3 regions of the Citrobacter sp. KH_055_1 genome follow, and region 2 is predicted to be linked to each of the others. Evidence: riboswitches for the same ligand, from Rfam matches in the RefSeq annotation. Region 2 holds a riboswitch; each other region holds the start of a gene.
What was found. A riboswitch is a leader RNA that binds a small molecule or an ion and turns the genes downstream of it on or off. The one in region 2 is predicted to bind cobalamin.
Positions count from the first base shown of each region.

Region 1 (7,638 bases), 2.1 Mb from region 2:
TGAAGTACTCTACTGCCAGCAGGGAGTCCGCTGGTACAGACACGAACTCTGCTTAGAAGGTGTCACAATGAACGATTCACTAAAAGCGCAATGCATTGCCGAGTTTTTAGGTACCGGGCTGTTCCTGTTTTTTGGCATTGGATGCCTGAGTGCCCTTAAGGTGGCCGGTGCGAGTTTAGGGTTATGGGAAATATGCATCATTTGGGGTCTTGGGATTTCGCTGGCGGTCTACCTGACTGCCGGAATATCCGGGGCACACCTCAACCCTGCGATTACCATCGCTCTGTGGCTGTTTGCCTGTTTCCCTGGGCGTAAAGTTTTACCCTATACGGTCGCGCAAGTCGCGGGTGCCTTTGGCGGCGCGTTGCTGGCCTATTTGCTGTACGGCAGTTTATTCATTGAATATGAGACGGCGCACCATATGGTTCGTGGCAGTCTTGAAAGCCTGCAACTGGCCAGTATTTTTAGTACTTATCCGGCCTCTGCGCTTAGCGTATGGCAAGCGGCGCTGGTGGAAGTGGTCATCACGTCCATTCTGATGGGTATGATTATGGCGCTTACGGACGATGGCAATGGGGTGCCTAAAGGTCCTCTCGCGCCATTGCTGATTGGTATTCTGGTTGCCGTCATCGGTGCATCAACAGGTCCGCTCACAGGATTTGCCATGAATCCGGCGCGTGATTTTGGTCCTAAGTTGTTTGCCTGGTTTGCCGGATGGGGAGATGTTGCGATGACGGGGGGACGCGATATCCCATACTTTATCGTCCCGATTGTGGCACCGATCATCGGTGCGTGCGCCGGGGCAGCAATTTATCGTTACTTTATTGGCAAAAATTTACCGTGTAATACTTGTAAGCTGGAGGAAAATGAGAACTAGCTTCATGGAAATTGTTTATTTCTGAAATGCAAAAACTGATTTCGTGATCCGGTTTCCTGAACAGCTTAAAAAGTCTCCCCACAATGGGAGACTTTTGTTATGGTCCATTAACACCTTTTATCATTGCGTCTAATAGCGAGATGAAAAGTGAATGTAAATAATGTGTTTTTATTTATAACAATAAATTAACTGAGAGGTTTTATCATGATTTCTGCGAGCGCCCTGAACTCAGAACTCATTAATAAAATCGCACAGGATTTTGCACAGGCCACCAGTCTGGCCGTTGTGGTTGTCAATATTCACGGTGATGAAATTTCTGAACTCTTTAATTTTACCCCTTTCTGCCAGTTGATGCGCCAGCACCCGCAACACAGCACGCGATGCCGTATGAGCGATCGTTGTGGGGGCCTTGAAGCATCAAAATCAGACCAGCCGTGTATTTATCGCTGTCATGCCGGCCTTACCGATTTTTCTATCCCTTTGGTGATTGCAGGCCACTTGGTTGGTTTTGTTTTATGCGGTCAGGTGCGCTTAAGCAATGACGTAGGCCTGGTTGATATTTTGAGTGTCGATGATCGCTGGCAAGCCGATCCCGAACTGCTCAATGAATTTCGTAATGTTCCGGAAATGGACTATTCTCGCGTCATCGCCTCTGCAGATTTGTTGAAGTTGATTGTTGAAAATTGCCTTAAAAAACAATTGAATTTCGTTGTCATTAAAGACAGTACACAGCAGTCAGAGTCGGTGCGTCCAACCCGTAGCCCGACTCCTCATGACAGTAAAATGAAAAAAGCGTTGCGCTATATCGACGCACATTTGTCGGATGAGCTTCGCCTCGAGGAGGTGGCTTCGCATGTTTATCTCAGTCCGTACTATTTCAGCAAGCTGTTCAAAAAATATCAGGGGATCGGTTTTAATGCCTGGGTAAACCAACAGCGAATGGCAAGTGCTAAAGAGTTGCTTTGTCATAGTGACTGGAGTATTGCCAGTATTGCGCGAAATTTAGGCTTTTCGCAAACCAGTTATTTTTGCAAAGTTTTCCGCCAGACATACCAGGTGACGCCGCAGGCTTTTCGCCAGCAAATTAGTGTTGTTTCGTCCGAAGAGTCAGCATAAATAGCAATATTTTGCTATTGCCGATTTTTGATATCGTATTGTATGTCCGTCATTATAAAATGAAAAATAAGGATAGAAGACAATAAATTGTCATAGCGCAACAAAGTAATAGTGTCTGAAGGATAAACTGCACCAGTTTTTATTTTTGTGATGAGATACAGTGTCTGTGTGAATGACTTTCTTTATTATTAATTGAAGCTTTCATACGGAATGCAAACTTAAGAATAAGCTGAATGACGCCATAACATTGGCTGAATGAGCGTAAAAGATATTTAAATGAATTTTTGTCATGAGGTGTGTTAATTCATCTCATGCCTGGAGCTTAATAGAATTTGCTCCTGAGCTGACAGGTTTACCACGTTTGTGGTAGGGAAGGGGGTGAGAATCCCCCGCAGCCCCCGCTGCTGTGATGCTGACGACCCCGTATAGACCACTGATCGCGAGATTGGGAAGGACGGGTGAGAATGACGCTAAGCCAGAAGACCTGCCTGTCAGTGACTACCAACAACTTCGGTGGGAAGTGGGTTGCTCAGATGCATACAGTCGAAAGACTGGGTATCTCTACACCCCTACCACCCTGAACAGGATCAGGGTATGGCGGCCAATTTTCGCGCGTTTGTTCTTGCAGGTACCGGAAGCGGCTGTGGTAAAACCACGGTAACGCTGGGCTTGTTGAGTCTGCTGAAAAAACGCGGTTTGCGCGTCCAGCCTTGCAAAGTCGGTCCTGATTATCTGGATACCGGCTGGCATACCGCCGTATCTGGCACAGCCTCCCGCAATCTTGATAGCTTCATGCTCCCCACTTCCACGCTGAACGCCTTATTTTGCGAACATATGCAGCATGCGGATATCGCCGTCATCGAAGGCGTTATGGGGTTGTATGACGGTTATGGTACGGACCCCAATTACTGCAGTTCCGCCGCGATGGCGAAGCAGCTGGGCTGTCCGGTCATTTTGCTGGTGGACGGTAAAGCCGTCTCAACGTCAATTGCTGCCACGGTGATGGGATTCCAGCATTTTGATCCAACGCTGAACATTGCTGGCGTGATTGTTAACCGGGTAAACAGCGAAACGCATTACCAGCTACTTAAAGTCGCCATCGAACGCTACTGTTCGATACCTGTATTGGGCTATGTTCCCCGCGTGGATGGCGTGGCGCTCCCTGAGCGTCATCTGGGACTGGTGACCGCGCGGGAATCAATCGTCAATCAGTTGCCGTGGCAGGAATTTGCTACAACGCTTGAGCAAACGTTAGATATCGACGCGCTGCTGGCCTTAAGCCAGTTAGACACCCCACCGGTGGGCGAATGGCCCGCGCTTCCTGCCTCCGATGCCGGAGCTGGACTGACGCTTGCCATTGCTGATGACGAAGCATTCAACTTCTACTATCCGGATAACATTACGCTACTGGCGCGCACGGGCCTCAATATTGTCCGTTTCAGCCCGCTACACGACAGCCGTCTCCCTGATTGCCAGATGATCTGGCTAGGGGGCGGATACCCTGAGCTGCACGCTGCCGGGCTTGCCCAAAATTCCACCATGCTGGCGCAACTGCGTGCGGCTCATCAGCGCGGTGTGGCGATTTACGCGGAGTGCGGTGGTCTGATGTACCTGGGGAGTTCGCTGGAAGACAGCAACGGCGATATCTGGCCGATGGGGGATATTATTCCCGGTCACAGCAAAATGGGCAAACGTCTGACCCGATTTGGCTATTGTGAAGCGCAGGCCGAACAACAAACCTTACTCGCTGCGCCCGGTGACGTGCTGCGCGGACATGAATTTCACTATTCCGATTTTACCCCTCAAACCCAGGCCGTGATGAGCTGTCGCAAAGTTCGCGATGGCGAAACGTTACAGGCGTGGTCTGGCGGTTGGCAGGTTGGCAATGCGTTTGCCAGCTACCTGCACGTTCATTTTGCTCAGCGTCCTGAGATGCTTAATCACTGGCTGGACGCCGCGAGGAGCGTGAAATGACACTGCTCGCGTGGTGTGTCGCCTGGCTGCTTGATTTTATCATTGGCGATCCGCAGAGCTGGCCGCATCCGGTACGTTGGATTGGCAATCTCATTACCACTGTGCAGCGCCTGGTGCGCCGCTACTGCCATAGCGATGGCATGCTGCGTATCGGTGGCGCAGTGCTGTGGGTTGTGGTGGTCGGCGTGACCTGGGGCGTTTCATGGGGCGTACTGGCGCTGGCGCAATCGCTTCATCCGTGGCTAGGGTGGGGCGTCGAGGTGTGGATGATCTTTACCGTGTTGGCTGGCCGCTGCCTGGCGAATGCCGCACGAGATGTCGAACGTCCACTGCGTGCCAATAATCTCACAGAAAGTCGGGAAAAACTCTCCTGGATTGTGGGGCGTGACACCTCACAATTACAGCCGAAACAGATCAATCGCGCGGTGGTGGAAACCATCGCTGAAAACACCGTGGACGGCATCATTGCACCGCTGTTCTTCCTGTTTCTCGGCGGTGCCCCGTTGGCGATGGCCTACAAAGCGGTGAACACCCTGGACTCCATGGTTGGCTATAAAAATGAAAAGTACCGCGCTATCGGGATGGTCAGTGCGCGACTGGATGATGTCGCGAATTTGATTCCTGCCCGACTGGGGTGGCTGTTGCTCGGGTGCGCTGCATTTTTATGCCGTAAAGACGGCTTCGGTGCATTACACATTGGTTGGCGCGATCGCTACAACCACAGCAGTCCAAACTGTGCCTGGTCCGAGGGGGCCGTTGCCGGGGCATTAGGCATTCGACTGGGTGGTCCTAACGACTACTTTGGCGAGCGCGTTGAGAAACCGTGGATCGGTGATGCACAACGAGACATTTCAGTAGACGACATTTCCCAAACGATACGATTGATGTGGGTAGCATCGACCCTGGCCCTGGCGCTATTTATTGCGCTGCGGTGGCTGTTGGTCGGTGTGGCCTGAGGACAAAACAATGCAATACATTCAGCAACCCCAGGCGATTGAAGCCAAAAGTTTCGACATCATTGGCGACATTATTCGTGAAACCCGCCCGGACTATCAGTTTGCCAGCCCATTACATGAGGCCATCATCAAGCGGGTGATCCACACCACCGCTGACTTCGACTGGCTGGACATTTTGTGGTTTTCCGATGATGTACTGGCGCAGTTTTGCGCCGCGTTAAACCGATCAAGCGTGATTTATACCGATACTACGATGGCCCTTTCCGGGATCAACAAAACGTTGCTGGCAAAATTCGGCGGAGAATGCCGCTGTTACATCAGCGACCCGCGAGTGGTGCGCGCCGCAAAAGAACAGGGTATCACTCGTTCGATGGCCGCCGTCGACATTGCGGTTCAGGAAGAGGGCGAAAAGCTGTTTGTCTTTGGCAATGCGCCGACGGCGCTGTTCCGCCTGATGGAACATGATGTTGCCGTGAGCGGCGTGGTCGGTGTGCCGGTAGGGTTTGTCGGCGCGGAGGAGTCAAAAGATGCGCTGACGAAAAGTCATCTGCCTGCCATAGCTGCCCTGGGCCGCAAAGGCGGAAGCAACGTCGCAGCCGCTATCGTCAACGCGATGCTCTACCACATGCAGGGGGCGCGATGAGCGACCAACCCTTTGACGCACCGGTATGGCACAACGGTAAAGCGCTGCGCAAAGGGTACACCACCGGATCGTGTGCGACGGCAGCAGCCAAAGTCGCTGCATTGATGGTATTGCGTCAGCATTTGATCCATCAAGTATCCATAGTCACCCCGTCCGGGGTCACGCTATGCCTGAACGTTGAGTCGCCGCACATTGAAGGGCAGCAGGCGATTGCCGCTATTCGTAAAGACGGCGGCGATGATGTGGACGCCACCCACGGGATGCTGATTTTTGCTCGTGTGACGCTAGACGACAGCGGCGAAATAGCGCTGCAGGGCGGCGAAGGTGTCGGCACGGTCACCCGCAAAGGAATTGGCCTACCGGTAGGCAGTTCGGCAATCAATCGCACGCCGCGTCAGACTATTGAGTCAGCGGTTCGCGAGGCGATCGGCCCAAATCGTGGGGCACAGATTGAAATTTTTGCCCCGGAAGGTGAAGAGCGGGCGCAGAAAACCTACAACTCGCGTCTGGGTATTCTAGGCGGCATTTCCATTATCGGCACCACCGGCATTGTTACGCCCATGTCGGAAGAGAGCTGGAAGCGTTCATTGTCGCTGGAGTTGGAAATCAAACGTGCGGCGGGACTTGAACACGTGGTGCTGGTGCCGGGTAACCATGGCGAACGTTTTGTCCGAGAACAGATGGGGATTGACACGCAGGTGGTGGTCACCATGAGCAACTTTGTCGGCTACATGATTGAAGAGGCCGTCCGCCTTGGGTTCAAACAAATCGTTCTCGTCGGACATCCGGGCAAGCTCATCAAAATTGCAGCGGGTATTTTCCATACCCACAGCCATATTGCCGACGCGCGTATGGAAACTCTGGTCGCCCACCTGGCGCTGCTCGGTGCGCCGCTGGAATTACTGACGTTGGTCAGCGACTGCGATACCACCGAAGCCGCGATGGAGCACATCGATGCCTACGGTTTTCAGCATATTTACGATCATCTGGCTAAACGTATCTGCATGCGTGTCCTGCAGACTTTGCGTTTTACCAAAAATCCGCCGACCTGCGACGCCATCATGTTCTCTTTTGATAACCAGATCCTCGGCAGCAACCGCCCGGTCACAGAGATTGCGCAGGAGATGACATGCTTACCGTTGTAGGGATGGGACCCGCGGGGTTGCATTTGATGACGCCCGCAGCACGCGAGTCTGTCGCCACGGCGGATGTGCTGGTCGGTGGTAAACGGCATTTGCAGCAGTTCCCGGATTTTACCGGCGAGCGGTTTGCCCTTGGCGCCAATATCCCGGAGTTATTAACCTGGATTGGCGAGCATCAGGGGAAGCATGTAGTGGTACTGGCCTCTGGCGATCCGTTGTTCTACGGCATTGGCACCCGGATGGTGGCGCATTTTGGCATTGAACATGTGCGCATTATTCCTGGCATCAGTGCGGTGCAATATCTGTGCGCGCAGTCCGGTATTGATATGAACGACATGTGGCTGACCAGTAGCCACGGCCGTAGCGTCTGTTTCGATGAACTGGCACGACATAACAAGGTGGCGATGGTCACGGATGCCCTGTGCGGTCCGCGCGAAATTGCACATCAGCTTATTGCCCGTGGTAAGGGGCATCGCTGGATGGTGATTGGCGAAAACCTGGCAATGGAAAATGAACGCATCCACTGCCTGCCGCTCAGTGAAATTAATGCCGACTATGACATGAATGCAGTGGTGATCCTCGATGAAAGATGAGCTTTTTCTGCGTGGAGAGAAGGTGCCGATGACCAAAGAAGCGGTCCGTGCACTTGCCCTCTCAAAACTTGAATTACACCGTGCCACGCACCTGATTGATATTGGCGCAGGAACCGGCAGCGTGTCGATAGAAGCGGCGTTGCAATATCCATCGCTACGCGTGACGGCGATTGAGCGTAACCCGGCGGCACTCAGACTGCTGGACGAGAATCGCCAGCACTTTGCCTGCGCCAACGTTGATATTTATCCCGGTATCGCGCCGATGACCATCGCGGAAAAAGCTGATGCCATCTTTATGGGCGGCAGTGGCGGTCACCTGACCGACCTGATCGACTGG
Region 1 is NZ_CM174473.1:1,877,677-1,885,314, forward strand. It holds gene pduF (propanediol diffusion facilitator PduF) at 68-877, shown strand; gene pocR (transcriptional regulator PocR) at 1,082-1,993, shown strand; cobalamin riboswitch at 2,325-2,499, shown strand; gene AC3ITF_RS08700 (cobyrinic acid a,c-diamide synthase CobB) at 2,588-3,967, shown strand; gene cbiB (adenosylcobinamide-phosphate synthase CbiB) at 3,964-4,923, shown strand; gene AC3ITF_RS08710 (cobalt-precorrin-8 methylmutase) at 4,934-5,566, shown strand; gene cbiD (cobalt-precorrin-5B (C(1))-methyltransferase CbiD) at 5,563-6,711, shown strand; gene AC3ITF_RS08720 (cobalt-precorrin-7 (C(5))-methyltransferase) at 6,696-7,301, shown strand; gene AC3ITF_RS08725 (decarboxylating cobalt-precorrin-6B (C(15))-methyltransferase) at 7,291-7,638, shown strand, end outside.
Region 1: it holds a riboswitch for cobalamin, as region 2 does, so the genes downstream of both, AC3ITF_RS08700 (cobyrinic acid a,c-diamide synthase CobB) here and btuB (TonB-dependent vitamin B12 receptor BtuB) in region 2, are expected to answer to the same signal.

Region 2 (7,638 bases):
ATCTGAGCCATGATCAAACTCTTCAATTTAAGTTTGATGCTCGTGAATTAAACTTCGTAATGAATTACGTATGTTCACTCAGAGACTTGGTATTCATTTTTCGTCTTGCGACGTTAAGAATCCGTATCTTCGAGTGCCCACACAGATTGTCTGATAAATTGTTAAAGAGCAGTGCAACGCGGCTTTCGCTCACCGTTGCGAGGTCCCGTATAATACGTTTTCCTCATTCAGAGTCAAGCATTTCTTTCCGCTTTTCTCCGCAGGGTTCTCAGTGGAACCCCGCTGACCCGGCGGCTTGTAATCCGTTGTTCCGTGTCAGTGGAGGCGCATTATAGGGAGTTATTTCAGGCTGACAAGGGGAAATTTAAAATAATTTTCCGAGTGCGCATTATTTCACCAAAACTGATTAAACTGCCAGTTTTTCGAGCGTTTTGAAGCCATAACGCTGGAGGACTGGCAGTAATTGTTCAGCTTCAGGCGTCATTGCCATACAAAAAGCAATATTCTCGTCAGCTGATTTTGCGTCAGGTGCTTCATGTTCTAACAACCAAGCCGTGCGACGCGCAATCGCGGCACCGGAATCCACCAGTCGCGTCCCTTCAGGTAGAACCTGTAAAAGTTCTTCCTGTAATAGAGGGAAATGCGTACATCCGAGAACAACCGTATCCGGCGGTTCCGACATCCGCAACCATGGTCGCAGAATGCGGCGCAACTCATCCAGAGGAACTGCTTCTCCGTGCAGCTTCGCTTCCGCCAGTTCCACCAACTCAGCGGAACCCAACATCGCGATCTGACACTCGTTCGCAAAGCGCGCAATCAACTCATGCGTATATGAACGCTTCACCGTCGCTCGCGTCGCCAGCAGCCCCACTACACCGTTAGCCGTAAGGCGCGCCGCCGGTTTAATTGCAGGTACCACGCCGACGACCGGGAAAGCGAACTTTTCGCGTAACGCAGGGAGTGACACCGTGCTGGCGGTATTGCAGGCGATAACAGCCAGTGAAAGGGGGTAGCGCTGCTGAACGGCAGTCACAATCTCAACAACACGCTCGACAATAAATTCCTCGCTCTTCTCTCCATAAGGAAAGGCAACGTTATCGAAAGCGTATATATAGTGGAGATCCGGCAAGAGGTTGCGGATCTCATTGTAGACCGACAACCCACCGACGCCGGAATCAAACACCAGCACGGTGGGACGTGGATCAGAAAGTGTAGCTGCCAGACAAGGTGTATTCCCGTCCTGCAGTTGGGTAGCCATAAACTGTCTCGTAATCTTTATCGAACAGGTTGGCGATTTTACCACGAACTGTCAGCTGTGAGGTGATCGGATATGACACCGCCAGATCCCACAAACTCACTCCACCCAATTTTACCGGCTGGTTAGTGACATAGTCCTTGTCATATCGTGTTCCCAGATATTGATACGTCAGGCCCCAGTCAAAATCATAGACCTGCCAATCGAGCTGATACTTCACCTGCTGTTTTGAACGGCGGGCCAGCGGCTTGTCCGTAATCGCATTACGCGCATCGACATAGTCATAGCTCAGCGTATGCGCCAGCGGACCCGTATCGAAACTCGCCGTCGCTTCAACGCCTTTAATCCGCACTTTCCCTTCGTTATAGTATTTCAGAGTGTGGGGGTCATAATCGATCATGTTATCGATATCGTTGCGATATCCTGACAAACGCCAGTTTACATCCGCCGTTAACCCTTCAAACGCCCCTTCCCACTGCTTGCTCTCTTCAGGATCAAGGTTTGCATTGCCATACATACCGTACAGCTGCCCCAGATTAGGTGCTTTATAAGAGGTGCCATAAGAAGCAATGAAACGATAGCCGTCAATGAACGCCCATCCGGCGCTGGTTTGCCATGTGCCATGCCGACCAAACTGGGAGTTGTCGTCACTGCGCGCCGCGCCTTCGAAGGTGAAGTCGCCAAGCTGTTGCAACCCGGTCAGATAAATACCGGTATTACGCTGATCGTAACCGTCCGTAACATACCCGGTGCCTGGCTCTGTGGTTTGCTTTTGCCAGTCGACGCCAGCGCCCACATTGCCGTGGCCAACCACCATACTGTTTGACCACTGCACGTTATATTGCTTCATCTCATCCAGGGTTGCCGAGGAGTCGTAGCGACCATAGTCCGGGTCATAGTTGTAGTCTTTGCTATGGCTGTAGCTGGAAACCAGTTGTGATTGGATTTGCTCGCCATTAAAGCGCAGTCCGGCATCCCAGCTTTGGCTATAGAGCTTACGGGTATCGACTAACGGCGTGCCTGGATAGTAGTAAGAATCATAATTGGTGCGGTTATCATAGCCATAGCCGCGCACAAACCCGCTCCAGGTGTCGGAGAAGTTATGTTCCAGTGCGCCGTACAGCGTCTTACTTAAAAAACCATCTTTATCGGGCTGCGCTTGCTCACCAGTGCTACCGTAGGCGACAACGTCAAAACCTTTGGTATAGGCATAATCCCCCATCAGCGTCACGCGCGTATTCTCACCGAGCTGTTGCTGCGTCGAGATGTCGTAATTCTGATAACCATTACTGCCCACACCGGCGGTCAATTCCGTCCCCGGTTTTTCTCGCGTGGTAATGATATTCACCACACCGCCGATCGCATCAGAACCATAAACAGCGGAACGCGGCCCACGAATGTATTCAATACGTTGCACCAGTGATACCGGGAACTGGCTGAGATCGGCGGCACCACTCACCCCAGCTAAATTCAGGCGCACGCCGTCAATCAGCACCAGTACATGGCTGGCGTTGGTCCCACGAATAGAAATAGACGAATTTTGTCCCATACCACCGTATTGCGCGATATCGACACCCGGCAGGCGGCGAAGAACGTCATTCACAGAGGTAGATTGCCAGCGATCGATTTCCTGGCGCGTAACAACGGTGATGGGAGCAAGCACTGCACTAAGGGGTTGCTGAAAACGGTTAGCCGTAACGACGAGAGTATCCGGGCTAGCATCCTGCGCCCAACCAGAAAATGCCGCGACGGAAAGTGCCGTCAGCAGCAATGATTTTTTGATCATTGTAAAGCATCCACAATATAAGAAGGATGCCGCAGGTCCCACCGATAGTACGCGATGATGAAAACCAGATGCGACGTTAGCCGGCAGGTCTTCGGGCTTGGAAGGTTATTCAATATAGCGAATAAAAAGAAATGAAGACTTCCCACCCAAAGGCAGTGTCTGCTTACGCTCTCATTTCACCTTTCCTTACCGCTGCGCGTCAGCTCCAGATTTACACTGGATTCCCTTTTAACTCACAGGACCGGAACGCGGATGCTACAGTTTGTTATTACCGACTGTCCAGACTGCGTATCACAATATTAGAAATCATCAATAACTGGACATCTACTGAGCAATCCCTACAATCCCCGCGTACTTTTATTTTTCAGGACGCATCATGACCCCCGAACACCTCCCGACAGAACAGTATGACGCGCAGCTAGCCGATAAAGTGGCTCGTTTACAGAGCTTAATGACGCCATTTACTGATCAGGCTCCGGAAGTGTTTCGCTCGCCGGTCAGTCATTACCGCATGCGCGCTGAATTCCGCCTGTGGCATGACGGTGACGACCTGTATCACATCATGTTTGAAAGCCAGACCAAAAGCCGTATTCGCGTCGACAGCTTTCCGGCAGCCAGCGAACTCATCAACACGCTGATGACAGCCATGATTGACGGCGTTCGTCACAATCACGTCCTGCGTCATAAATTGTTCCAGATTGATTACCTCACCACCATGAGCAATCAGGCGGTGGTATCCATGCTGTACCATAAAAAGTTAGATGACGAATGGCGTCAGGAAGCCGAAGCACTGCGGGATGCGCTACGCGCGCAAAACCTGAATGTGCATCTGATTGGCCGGGCGACCAAAACCAAAATCGCGTTGGATCAAGATTACATCGATGAACGTTTGCCGGTTGCGGGTAAAGAGATTATCTACCGCCAGGTTGAGAACAGCTTCACGCAGCCGAATGCCGCCATGAACATTCAGATGCTGGAATGGGCGATTGATGTCACCAAAGATTCGCAGGGCGACCTGCTTGAATTGTACTGTGGCAATGGCAACTTCTCGTTAGCGCTGGCGCAGAACTTCAACCGCGTACTGGCCACTGAAATCGCTAAACCGTCCGTGGCTGCCGCGCAGTACAATATTGCGGCTAACCATATTGATAACGTGCAAATTATTCGTATGGCTGCAGAAGAGTTTACTCAGGCGATGAATGGGGTGCGCGAGTTCAACCGTTTACAGGGCGTCGACCTGAAGAGTTACCAGTGTGAAACCATTTTTGTTGATCCACCGCGCAGCGGCCTGGACAGCGAAACAGAGAAGATGGTGCAGGCGTATCCGCGTATTCTGTACATCTCCTGCAACCCGGAGACACTGTGTAAGAACCTGGAAACGTTGAGCCAGACGCACAATGTGTCACGTCTGGCGCTGTTCGATCAGTTCCCGTACACGCACCACATGGAGTGCGGAGTATTACTGACCGCGAAGTGATTTTTTTGTAGGCCGGGAAAGCAAAGATACCCCCGGCCTACAAATACTATTCCGCAATTTCTTGCTTACGGTTACGCACCTTAAAGCCGATCCAGAACACCAGAATCACTGACAGGACCGCTGGGAAGAAGTTCGAGCCGATATCCGGGTATTCCGCGCGCACCACGGTGCTGTACAACAGAACGCCAAGAATAAAACAGGCCGCAGCCAGACCCGGCAGCCCCACAGGCATTGTGCGATTCTGGTAACGTTGATGCAGGCAGTAAACCGTCAGCACCAGCGAAATAATCGGGAATACAGAGAATGGCACAATGGAGCTAAACAGCGCCGCAAATGTACCATTGATCGATAAGCCAGCAACCAGCGCCAGCAGCAGCGTACCTTTATCTTGACCTGACTGTTTCATTGCTCGTCCTTCTCGTTACTCGGAGTGATGCGTCATCTTCTCTTGTTCACGGCGATACCAGTAAAATGCGCCTTTGGCGATCATGCGCAGTTGCAATACCAGCCGCTCTTCCAGTTGTCGACGCTGTTCGGCGCCAACATCCAGCGCTTCTGCCCCCGCACTGAAAACAATCGTCACCATGGCTTCGGCTTGTGCTTCAGTAAACGCACGAGGCATATGGTTTTCGAGTTCCAGATAGTCCGCAAGTTCCGCAATGAAATGCTGAATTTCGCGAGCCACGGCGGCACGAAACGCCGCGGAGGTACCAGACCGCTCGCGCAATAATAAACGGAAGGCGTTGGGATTGTTGCCGATGAACTCCATAAATGTTGAGACCGAGGTGCGGATCACACTGCCGCCCTTGGCGATACGCTGACGCGCCTGGCGCATCAACTGGCGTAGCATCAGGCCGCTCTCATCCACCATCGTCAGGCCGAGCTCATCCACATCGCGAAAATGGCGATAAAATGAGGTTGGCGCAATGCCCGCTTCACGAGCAACTTCACGTAAACTGAGGCTGGCAAAACTGCGCTCTGCACTCAATTGACTAAATGCGGCCTCAACCAGCGAACGCCGGGTTTTTTCTTTTTGTTGCGCTCTAACGCCCATCACGATGTCTGAATCCTTCCTTATACCTTGCTGGCACTATACCAGAGATTAGGCGGTTGGCATGGCTTTGTGAATGATTGTTTACGCGCAGTTTGTGCTTCGACTTCGCAAAAAAGCACAACGATAATTGGGTTATCCTGACAACGATGTTACTATTCTGTTGCTTTTATGTATAAGAACAGGTAAGCCTGACCATGTCACATTCCTACGATTACGATGCAATAGTAATAGGTTCCGGCCCCGGCGGCGAAGGCGCTGCAATGGGTCTGGTTAAGCAAGGCGCGCGCGTCGCCGTTATTGAGCGCTATCATAACGTCGGCGGCGGTTGTACCCACTGGGGCACCATCCCATCTAAAGCACTCCGCCACGCCGTCAGCCGTATCATTGAATTCAATCAGAACCCACTCTACAGCGACCATTCCCGGCTTCTTCGCTCTTCTTTTGCCGATATTCTTAACCATGCCGATAACGTCATTAATCAGCAAACGCGTATGCGGCAAGGATTTTACGAGCGAAACCACTGTGAAATTTTGCAGGGGAATGCCCGTTTTGTTGACGAACACACCCTCGCTCTGGAGTGCCACGACGGTACGGTGGAAACGCTCACGGCAGATAAATTTGTTATTGCCTGCGGTTCGCGTCCCTACCACCCAAATGATGTCGATTTTTCGCATCCGCGCGTTTACGACAGTGATTCCATACTCAGCCTGCACCATGAACCTCGCCACGTTCTGATCTATGGCGCGGGCGTCATTGGCTGTGAATATGCGTCGATCTTCCGGGGAATGGACGTCAAAGTTGATTTGATCAATACCCGTGACCGTCTGCTGGCGTTTCTTGATCAGGAGATGTCCGACTCGCTGTCTTATCACTTCTGGAACAGCGGCGTGGTGATTCGCCATAACGAAGAATACGAGAAAATTGAAGGCTGCGATGATGGCGTCATCATGCACCTGAAATCCGGAAAGAAACTAAAAGCCGACTGCCTGCTGTACGCCAACGGTCGTACCGGTAACACCGATTCATTAGCGCTGGAGAATATTGGCCTGAAGACGGACAGCCGCGGCCAGCTAAAAGTGAACAGCATGTACCAGACGGCGCTGCCGCATGTGTATGCCGTAGGGGATGTGATCGGTTATCCGAGCCTTGCTTCCGCAGCCTACGATCAAGGCCGTATCGCCGCCCAGGCGCTGGTCAAGGGTGAGGCCACCGCGCACTTGATCGAAGATATTCCGACAGGCATTTACACCATTCCCGAAATCAGCTCCGTCGGTAAAACTGAACAGCAACTGACGTCAATGAAAGTCCCTTACGAGGTTGGCCGCGCGCAGTTTAAACATCTGGCACGCGCACAAATCGTCGGGATGAGTGTCGGAACATTGAAGATTCTGTTCCATCGGGAGACCAAAGAGATTTTAGGGATCCACTGCTTTGGCGAACGCGCTGCCGAAATTATTCATATCGGTCAGGCAATAATGGAGCAAAAAGGTGGTGGTAACACCATCGAGTACTTCGTTAACACCACCTTTAACTACCCAACCATGGCGGAAGCCTATCGGGTAGCTGCACTGAACGGCTTAAACCGCCTGTTTTAACGTGTTGTCGAAATGGCCATCCATTGCACCACGGATGGCCTCTGCCAGCTGTTCATAACGGCTGCGCAGCGGCGAACCCGGACGGTACACCAGACCAATGGTACGACGCGGTTCTGGCTTAATGCACGGCACATAGACCACACCATCACGCTTACGCTCCGGTGGGACAGCCAGCGCGGGCAGTAAAGTAATCCCGCTGCCTGCTGCCACCATGTTACGCAACGTTTCCAGACTGGTTGCCCGGAAATGGGTGTCTTCATCAGCACCGGCTTCAAAACAAAAGCCCATCGCCTGGTCACGCAAACAGTGACCATCTTCGAGCATCAACAGTTTTTCACCTGCCAGATCGGACATCGGTACGCGGTCGCGATTTGCCCATGGGTGATCTTCATAGATCGCCAGCATCATCGGCTCATCAAACAGCGGTACCTCGATAAACGCTTCACTCTCTTTCACCAGCGCCAAAATCAC
Region 2 is NZ_CM174473.1:4,508,917-4,516,554, forward strand. It holds rRNA gene AC3ITF_RS21170 (16S ribosomal RNA) at 1-29, opposite strand, end outside; gene murI (glutamate racemase) at 407-1,258, opposite strand; gene btuB (TonB-dependent vitamin B12 receptor BtuB) at 1,203-3,041, opposite strand; cobalamin riboswitch at 3,107-3,302, opposite strand; gene trmA (tRNA (uridine(54)-C5)-methyltransferase TrmA) at 3,418-4,518, shown strand; gene AC3ITF_RS21190 (YijD family membrane protein) at 4,565-4,924, opposite strand; gene fabR (HTH-type transcriptional repressor FabR) at 4,940-5,575, opposite strand; gene sthA (Si-specific NAD(P)(+) transhydrogenase) at 5,767-7,167, shown strand; gene oxyR (DNA-binding transcriptional regulator OxyR) at 7,150-7,638, opposite strand, start outside.

Region 3 (7,638 bases), 2.3 Mb from region 2:
GCAAAAGTCGTCGCTGACTTCCTGTCAAGCGTTGGCGTTGACCGCGTCCTCACCGTTGACCTGCATGCTGAACAGATCCAGGGCTTCTTTGACGTACCGGTTGATAACGTATTCGGTAGCCCAATTCTGTTAGAAGACATGCTGCAGCTGAACCTGGACAACCCGATTGTGGTTTCTCCGGACATCGGTGGCGTCGTGCGTGCCCGCGCTATCGCTAAGCTGCTGAACGATACCGATATGGCTATCATCGACAAACGTCGCCCGCGTGCGAACGTTTCTCAGGTGATGCACATTATTGGTGACGTTGCAGGTCGTGACTGCGTCCTGGTTGATGACATGATCGATACCGGCGGTACGCTGTGCAAAGCAGCAGAAGCGCTGAAAGAACGTGGTGCCAAACGCGTATTTGCTTACGCAACTCACCCGATCTTCTCAGGCAATGCGGCAAACAACCTGCGCAACTCGGTGATTGATGAAGTCGTGGTTTGTGACACCATTCCACTGACCGACGAAATCAAAGCACTGCCGAACGTGCGTACGTTGACCCTGTCGGGTATGCTGGCCGAAGCGATTCGTCGTATCAGCAACGAAGAATCCATCTCTGCTATGTTCGAGCATTAATCGAGCCCGGCTCAAAAACCCGCTGCGGCGGGTTTTTTTATCCGTTTTATTTATTTGTATGATTTATGCCAACTTCAACTATCATTTTCTAGATAGATGATGCGCTCATGGATGAAACATTATTGTGAACAGACTATTTTCCTCACATGTGATGCCTTTCCGCGCCCTCATCGACGCTTGTTGGAAAGAAAAATATACCGCCTCGCGCTTTACCCGTGATCTGATCGCCGGGATAACCGTGGGCATTATTGCTATCCCGCTGGCAATGGCGTTGGCAATTGGCAGCGGCGTTGCGCCACAATACGGCCTGTATACCTCAGCCGTTGCCGGGATTGTTATCGCCCTTACCGGTGGTTCACGTTTTAGCGTCTCCGGTCCTACCGCCGCCTTCGTGGTGATTTTGTATCCGGTGTCGCAGCAGTTCGGGCTGGCAGGTCTGCTGGTGGCTACGCTGATGTCCGGGATCTTCCTGATCCTTTTCGGCCTCGCCCGATTTGGCCGATTGATCGAATATATCCCGGTCTCCGTTACCTTAGGCTTTACCTCAGGTATCGGTATCACCATCGGTACCATGCAGATTAAAGATTTTCTCGGTCTGCAGATGGCACACGTCCCGGAACACTACCTGCAAAAAGTGGGTGCGTTGTTCATGGCCCTGCCGACCATTAACCTTGGTGATGCCGCCATTGGCGTGGTCACGCTGGGGATCCTGATTTTCTGGCCGCGTCTGGGGATCCGCCTGCCTGGTCATCTTCCGGCGCTTCTGGCCGGTTGTGCGGTAATGGGCATCGTTAACCTGACAGGTGGCCATGTCGCGACCATCGGTTCTCAGTTCCACTACATTCTGGCGGATGGTTCGCAGGGCAACGGTATCCCGCAACTGCTACCACAGCTGGTGTTGCCGTGGGATATGCCGGGGTCAGACTTTACGCTAAGCTGGAGTTCATTACGGGCGCTGTTACCAGCAGCCTTCTCGATGGCGATGCTCGGCGCGATTGAATCCCTGCTGTGCGCTGTGGTGCTCGACGGGATGACCGGCACCAAGCACAAAGCCAACAGCGAGCTGGTGGGTCAAGGGCTGGGGAATATCGTCGCGCCATTCTTTGGCGGCATCACCGCCACCGCCGCAATTGCCCGCTCTGCGGCTAACGTTCGCGCCGGGGCCACCTCGCCCATTTCTGCGGTGATCCACGCGATTCTGGTGATCCTCGCCCTGCTGGTGTTAGCTCCGTGGCTTTCCTGGCTGCCACTTTCCGCCATGGCGGCCCTGCTGCTGATGGTGGCGTGGAACATGAGTGAAGCCCATAAAGTGGTGGATCTGCTGCGTCACGCACCGAAAGACGACATCATCGTGATGCTGATGTGTATGTCGCTGACCGTACTGTTCGATATGGTAATCGCCATCAGCGTCGGTATCGTCCTTGCCTCGCTGCTGTTTATGCGCCGCATTGCGCGCATGACGCGCCTGGCACCGGTTAACGTAGACGTACCGGACGATGTGCTGGTGCTGCGCGTGATTGGCCCGCTGTTCTTTGCCGCAGCGGAGGGATTGTTTACCGATCTCGAAACGCGTATTACAGGCAAGCGCATCGTGGTACTGAAGTGGGATGCCGTCCCGGTACTGGATGCCGGTGGTCTGGACGCCTTCCAGCGTTTTGTTAAACGACTGCCGGAAGGCTGTGAATTACGTATCAGTAATCTGGAGTTCCAACCGCTACGCACCATGGCGCGTGCGGGTATCCAACCCATCCCCGGCCGTCTGGCGTTCTTCCCGAACCGTGACGCCGCACTGGCTGATATTTAACGTTTAGTGATGGCCGGCAGGCTTTGCTTGTCGGTCACTCTTCACTTCTGCAATCCCCGCTGAGTTGCTATTATCATTTCCCCTACTCCTGATAATACCCACAACAATGAACCCTAATGCTACGTATACCTTTCGCGAAATTACCGAGTCGGATATTCCCGCCGTTCAGTCATTTATTATCCGTCATTTAAATCTCTATTTTCAGGCTAACAGGCCCACTCCACGTCCTGACGAAGACATATTAGATTTACGTTCACACTACCTGCACCACCCCCGAAATCTACTGCTCGGCGCGTGGGATGCACACCAGCAACTTATCGCTACGCTGGCAGTGTGTCAGTACGATGACAGAATCATGGCATTGCGCGGGCGCTATGATTTAGCCAACACCGCAGAAATTTGCCGCTGTTACGTGGAACAGGAACACCGCCGTCGAGGTATAGGCCGCCAACTTATGACGCTGGCAGAAGCATATTGTCAGCGTCAGCAATATAAAACGCTCTACTTGCATACCCATCATTTTTTACCCGGCGGCTATCAGTTTTGGTGCAACAATCACTTTAACGTGTTCCTTGATGAAGGTGGCGAGCAACAAATTGTCCATATGGAAAAACACATTGAAAAATGTGATGTGGCGCAGATTATTTAATAAGCGTGTATTTCTCGCTATTCATTTTATTCTTTTTCAACGCCACATCGTTAATTGATCAACATCAAATAATTCTCATTTAATTTACCAAATATTTATTATCTTCGGCACATCACAATGAAGCATTAAAGATTAACCACATGATTTAAAAGGAATTAAAAATGACAATTAAATACTACCTACTTATTACAGCGGTTGACGCAATATTAGCATACCGATACAGTCCGCTCCGACAGTATTTCAAAGCGCAGTCATGCTTTTGAAACGGAATATGGTGCGGATGATTTCTCTCTTATGCCATAGCTGCCCCCGCAACTGTAAGCGGATGCTGAATATCTCTGTGTAGTGATGATTCACTACAGGTCACTGTAAAATATTTTTATGGGAAGGCCGATATTCTGATTACCGTAAGCCAGGAGACCTACTGTCATGGTTTTATACATTGAGTGGACGGGATGGTCCATGGGGTGATTTATTTGACGAATGAACAAAATTGATTCCTGATCAAACTGGCAACAATATGTTTTATTTTCATATTATTTTGCCTGAATGTCATGATGAAATGTCATCTATCGTCATGCGCCTGTCCCGCGAAATAAATAATGACCAGACGCTGAAGCGCTGGCATCAACGGGACAATGATAATGTATTCTGTTTTTACCTCTGCTTATTGCAAATATTCACTTCTGGCGCTGACCGGCGCGGCACTCTTCCTGACCAGTAATATGGCGACGGCAGCAAAGACGCAATATCCGCTGACTATCAAAAACTGTGGTCGAGATATTACCTTTAATAAAGCCCCGCAGCGCGTGATCACAGTGGGTCAGAACAGCACTGAAATCCTCTATTCTTTGGGTCTGGCCGATCGCGTTGTAGGCACATCGCTGTGGTTTGGCCCGGTTCCTGAACAGTACAAAGCGGCGAATGACAAGATTGCAGTCATCGCGCAAAACATACCCAGCTTTGAAGGCATTATCGCCAAAAAACCAGACCTGGTTGCCAGCCAGTTTGAATGGCAGATTGGCCCCGCGGGGACGGTTGCCTCTTATGAACAATTCAGTGAACTCAACGTTCCGGTTTATACCGCCCCTGCCGATTGTGCAAAAGACAATGAAGACGGCGGCGATGGTGTGCGTAAAGGCATGTTTGATATCGCCATGGTCTACCAGGAAGTTGCCGATCTGGCCAAAATCTTCGATGTGCAGGACAAGGGCGATGAGCTGATAGCCAGCCTCAAAGCCCGCGAGGCCGCAGCCAAAACGAAGATCACCGGCATGGAGAATAACGTTTCTGCCGTCTTCTGGTTCTCCAGCGCCGATCTGCAGCTTGATCCGTATGTTGCCGGTAAATTTGGCCCCGCCGCGTGGATCGCACAAACCCTCGGGGTAAAAAATGTCATTGATTCTGCGGAAGAGTGGCCGACTGTCGGCTGGGAAACCATTGCCAAAGCCAGTCCATCGGTGATTGTTCTCGGCGAGATGGGCCGTCGCCGTTTCCCGGCGGATGACTGGAAAGTCAAAATGGAATACCTCAAGTCTGACCCGGTTACCCGTCTTATCCCGGCGGTGAAAGACAACCACCTGCCGGTGATTGATGTCCAGACCATGAATGCGGGCATCAGAACCCTTGACGGGCTGGAAAAACTCGCCGATGCGCTGGTGCAATACGGTCTGGCACACCCGCAGGCCACTCATTAATCCTCGTCGCGCGTGATGTCATGCACGGGCATCACGCGCTTTCGCACTCAGGAAAGCCATCAACAATGAGCGAATTACGCAGGACGCGTCGGGCGATGAGTCAGTTTACCCAGCGAACGCTGCTGCACAGCCTGTGGGTCAGCGTGGTGATGTGCGGGGTGCTGCTGGCGGGGATCTCCATCGGTGAGACGTTTATCCCGTGGCAGCATGTCACCCACACGCTGGCAAACCACCTGTTTGGCAGCCAATATCCGGTAGACGCGCTGGATGCTGGGATCATCTGGAACTACCGCCTGACCCGTGCGCTGGTCTCTGCATGCTGCGGTGCCTGTCTGGCCGTTTCCGGCGTGGTGCTGCAATCACTACTGCGTAATGCGCTGGCCGAACCTTATCTGCTGGGGATCTCGGCCGGGGCATCGACGGGAGCGGTGCTGATCGCGCTGACCGGGCTGGGTGCGGGGATTATCAGCATGTCGCTCGGGGCGTTTATCGGCGCGCTGACGGCATTTCTGTTTGTCGCACTGCTGGCCGTGGCCGCAAGGGGTAAAAACGGGTCCGCCACCACGCAAATTATTCTCGCCGGGATCGCCAGCTCGCAGCTGTTCAATGCCATTACCTCGCTCATCATTACCCGTTCGGCCAATGCCGAACAGGCACGCGGCATTATGTTCTGGCTGCTCGGCAATCTGAGCGGCGTACGCTGGCCCGATGTGGTACTGGCCATCCCGACCGCGCTGGTCGGCATCATCGTCTGCTTTTGCTACGCCCGCCATCTGGACGCATTTTCATTTGGCGCAGAGTCAGCGGCCTCGCTGGGCATCCCGGTTAAACGCACTCGCGCCGTACTGATTACCGCGGTGACGGGGATGACCGCCATTATGGTGTCGATTGTCGGGGCCATTGGCTTTGTTGGACTGGTTATCCCTCACGCTGCGCGTTTACTGGTGGGTAATCAGCACCACCGCTTGCTGCCCGTCAGCGCCTTGATTGGTGCTATTTTTCTTATTGTCGCGGACGTCATTTCACGCACCTTACTACCAGGGCAAGTACTGCCTATTGGGGTGATCACTGCGCTGGTTGGCGCGCCCGCATTTTCGATTATTTTGATCCGAGGGAACCCGAGCAAATGACGGTTAACCCACGTTTTACCACGCCGCTACGCGCGGTAAATACCGCCAACGATGTGGTCTGCGCTCAACATCTGCACTGGGAGGTGAAAGGCAAGGCCATCGTCAATGATGTCTCTTTTCAGGTCGCACCCGGTGAGTTTGTGGGCATTATCGGCCCCAACGGTTCGGGGAAAACGTCGCTCATTTCCCTGCTGGCCGGTTTACTCAAGCCCTCCAGCGGCAGCGTTTCGCTTAACCGCAAAGATATTCGCCGCTACTCACGCCGCCATCTGGCGCAAAAGGTCGCCCTGGTTGAACAGCAGGCGGAAACCAGCGAGCGTCTGACCGCCATCCAGACCGTGTCCCTTGGCCGCACGCCGTGGTTAAGTCTGCTGTCGCCGTGGTCACGGACCGACGACGATATCGTGCAGACGATGCTGGAGAAAGTCTCCCTGCAAAACGTCCAGCATCGCTGCTGGCATACCTTCTCCGGCGGCGAACGCCAGCGCCTGCATATTGCCCGGGCGCTGGCACAACAGCCGCAGGTATTGCTGATGGATGAGCCAACCAATCATCTCGACATCCAGCATCAAATTGGCCTGCTTAACCTGGTTAAACGCGAAAAACTGACCGTGATTGCCGCCCTGCACGATCTGAATCATGCCGCGATGTTTTGCGATCGCATCATGGTGATGACAGCGGGACGACTGGTCATGCAAGGCTGCCCTGCAGCTGTCTTCACCCGAGAAAATCTTAACAACTGGTTTGGCATCGATGCGATTGTCGAACGAGCTGCTGATGAGGCGAGCTGCTTTATTCGCTACCAACGGCCAGCGTAAATATCACAAGGAACCGCAATGAAATGTATTAAACAACGTTTACTCATCCTGTGCCTGTGCGCGTTCACCTCGACGGCGTTCGCACAAACGTATGAAGTGCTGATGAAAAACCGCGGTACCGGCGGACCGATGGTCTACGAGCCGGATTTTCTGGCGATCCTGCCGGGCGATAGCGTGAAGTTTGTTCGCAAGCACAAAAGCCACAATGCGGCCTCAATTGCCGAGCTGTCTCCTGCCGGGTACCCCGGTTTCATCGGCAAAATCGATGAGGAGATTGAAATCAAATACGACACAGCAGGCTTCTACGGCATCAAATGCTCACCGCACTATGCGCAGGGGATGATTATGCTGATCAAAGTCGGCGACGCCGTTTTACCCGACAGCTACCGCGCGTTTAAAGCCCCCGGCCTTGCCGATAAACGCTTTCAGGACATTTATACCCGTATTGAGAAACCCTGACAGCGCAATGAAAAGAGGAGACGGCGGTGAATAAAAAAACGGACAGTGAGGCAATCCACACCCAGCGACGCGATTGCCTGTGTAAGTTGACAAAATTTGTCGGCGCTGCGGGTGTGACCGCAGCCGTCTGGCCACTCATTTCGGCGCTAGGGCCGGACGATAAAACCGTGGCAGAAAATGAGCCGGTGGATGTTTCCCTTGCGGGAGTAGCGGCTGGTCAGACGGTGAAACGAATCTGGCAGGGGAAACTGATCCTGATTCGCCACCGTACGCCAGACGAGGTCACGGCGGCGCAGCAGGCCGACACCCGACTGTTGCTCGACCCGCAGGCAGACAGCGAGCGGGTCACAGCGGCGCATCCGCAGTGGCTGATCGTTCAGGGTTACTGCCCGCATGCCGGATGCGTGCCTAACGCAAACCCCAGCGGTCAGGGCTGGATTTGTCCGTGTCACGGCTCAGA
Region 3 is NZ_CM174473.1:2,004,575-2,012,212, reverse strand. It holds gene prs (ribose-phosphate diphosphokinase) at 1-621, shown strand, start outside; gene dauA (C4-dicarboxylic acid transporter DauA) at 746-2,425, shown strand; gene AC3ITF_RS09345 (GNAT family N-acetyltransferase) at 2,532-3,074, shown strand; cobalamin riboswitch at 3,291-3,517, shown strand; gene AC3ITF_RS09340 (ABC transporter substrate-binding protein) at 3,719-4,771, shown strand; gene AC3ITF_RS09335 (FecCD family ABC transporter permease) at 4,837-5,901, shown strand; gene AC3ITF_RS09330 (ABC transporter ATP-binding protein) at 5,898-6,719, shown strand; gene AC3ITF_RS09325 (pseudoazurin) at 6,738-7,178, shown strand; gene petA (ubiquinol-cytochrome c reductase iron-sulfur subunit) at 7,205-7,638, shown strand, end outside.
Region 3: it holds a riboswitch for cobalamin, as region 2 does, so the genes downstream of both, AC3ITF_RS09340 (ABC transporter substrate-binding protein) here and btuB (TonB-dependent vitamin B12 receptor BtuB) in region 2, are expected to answer to the same signal.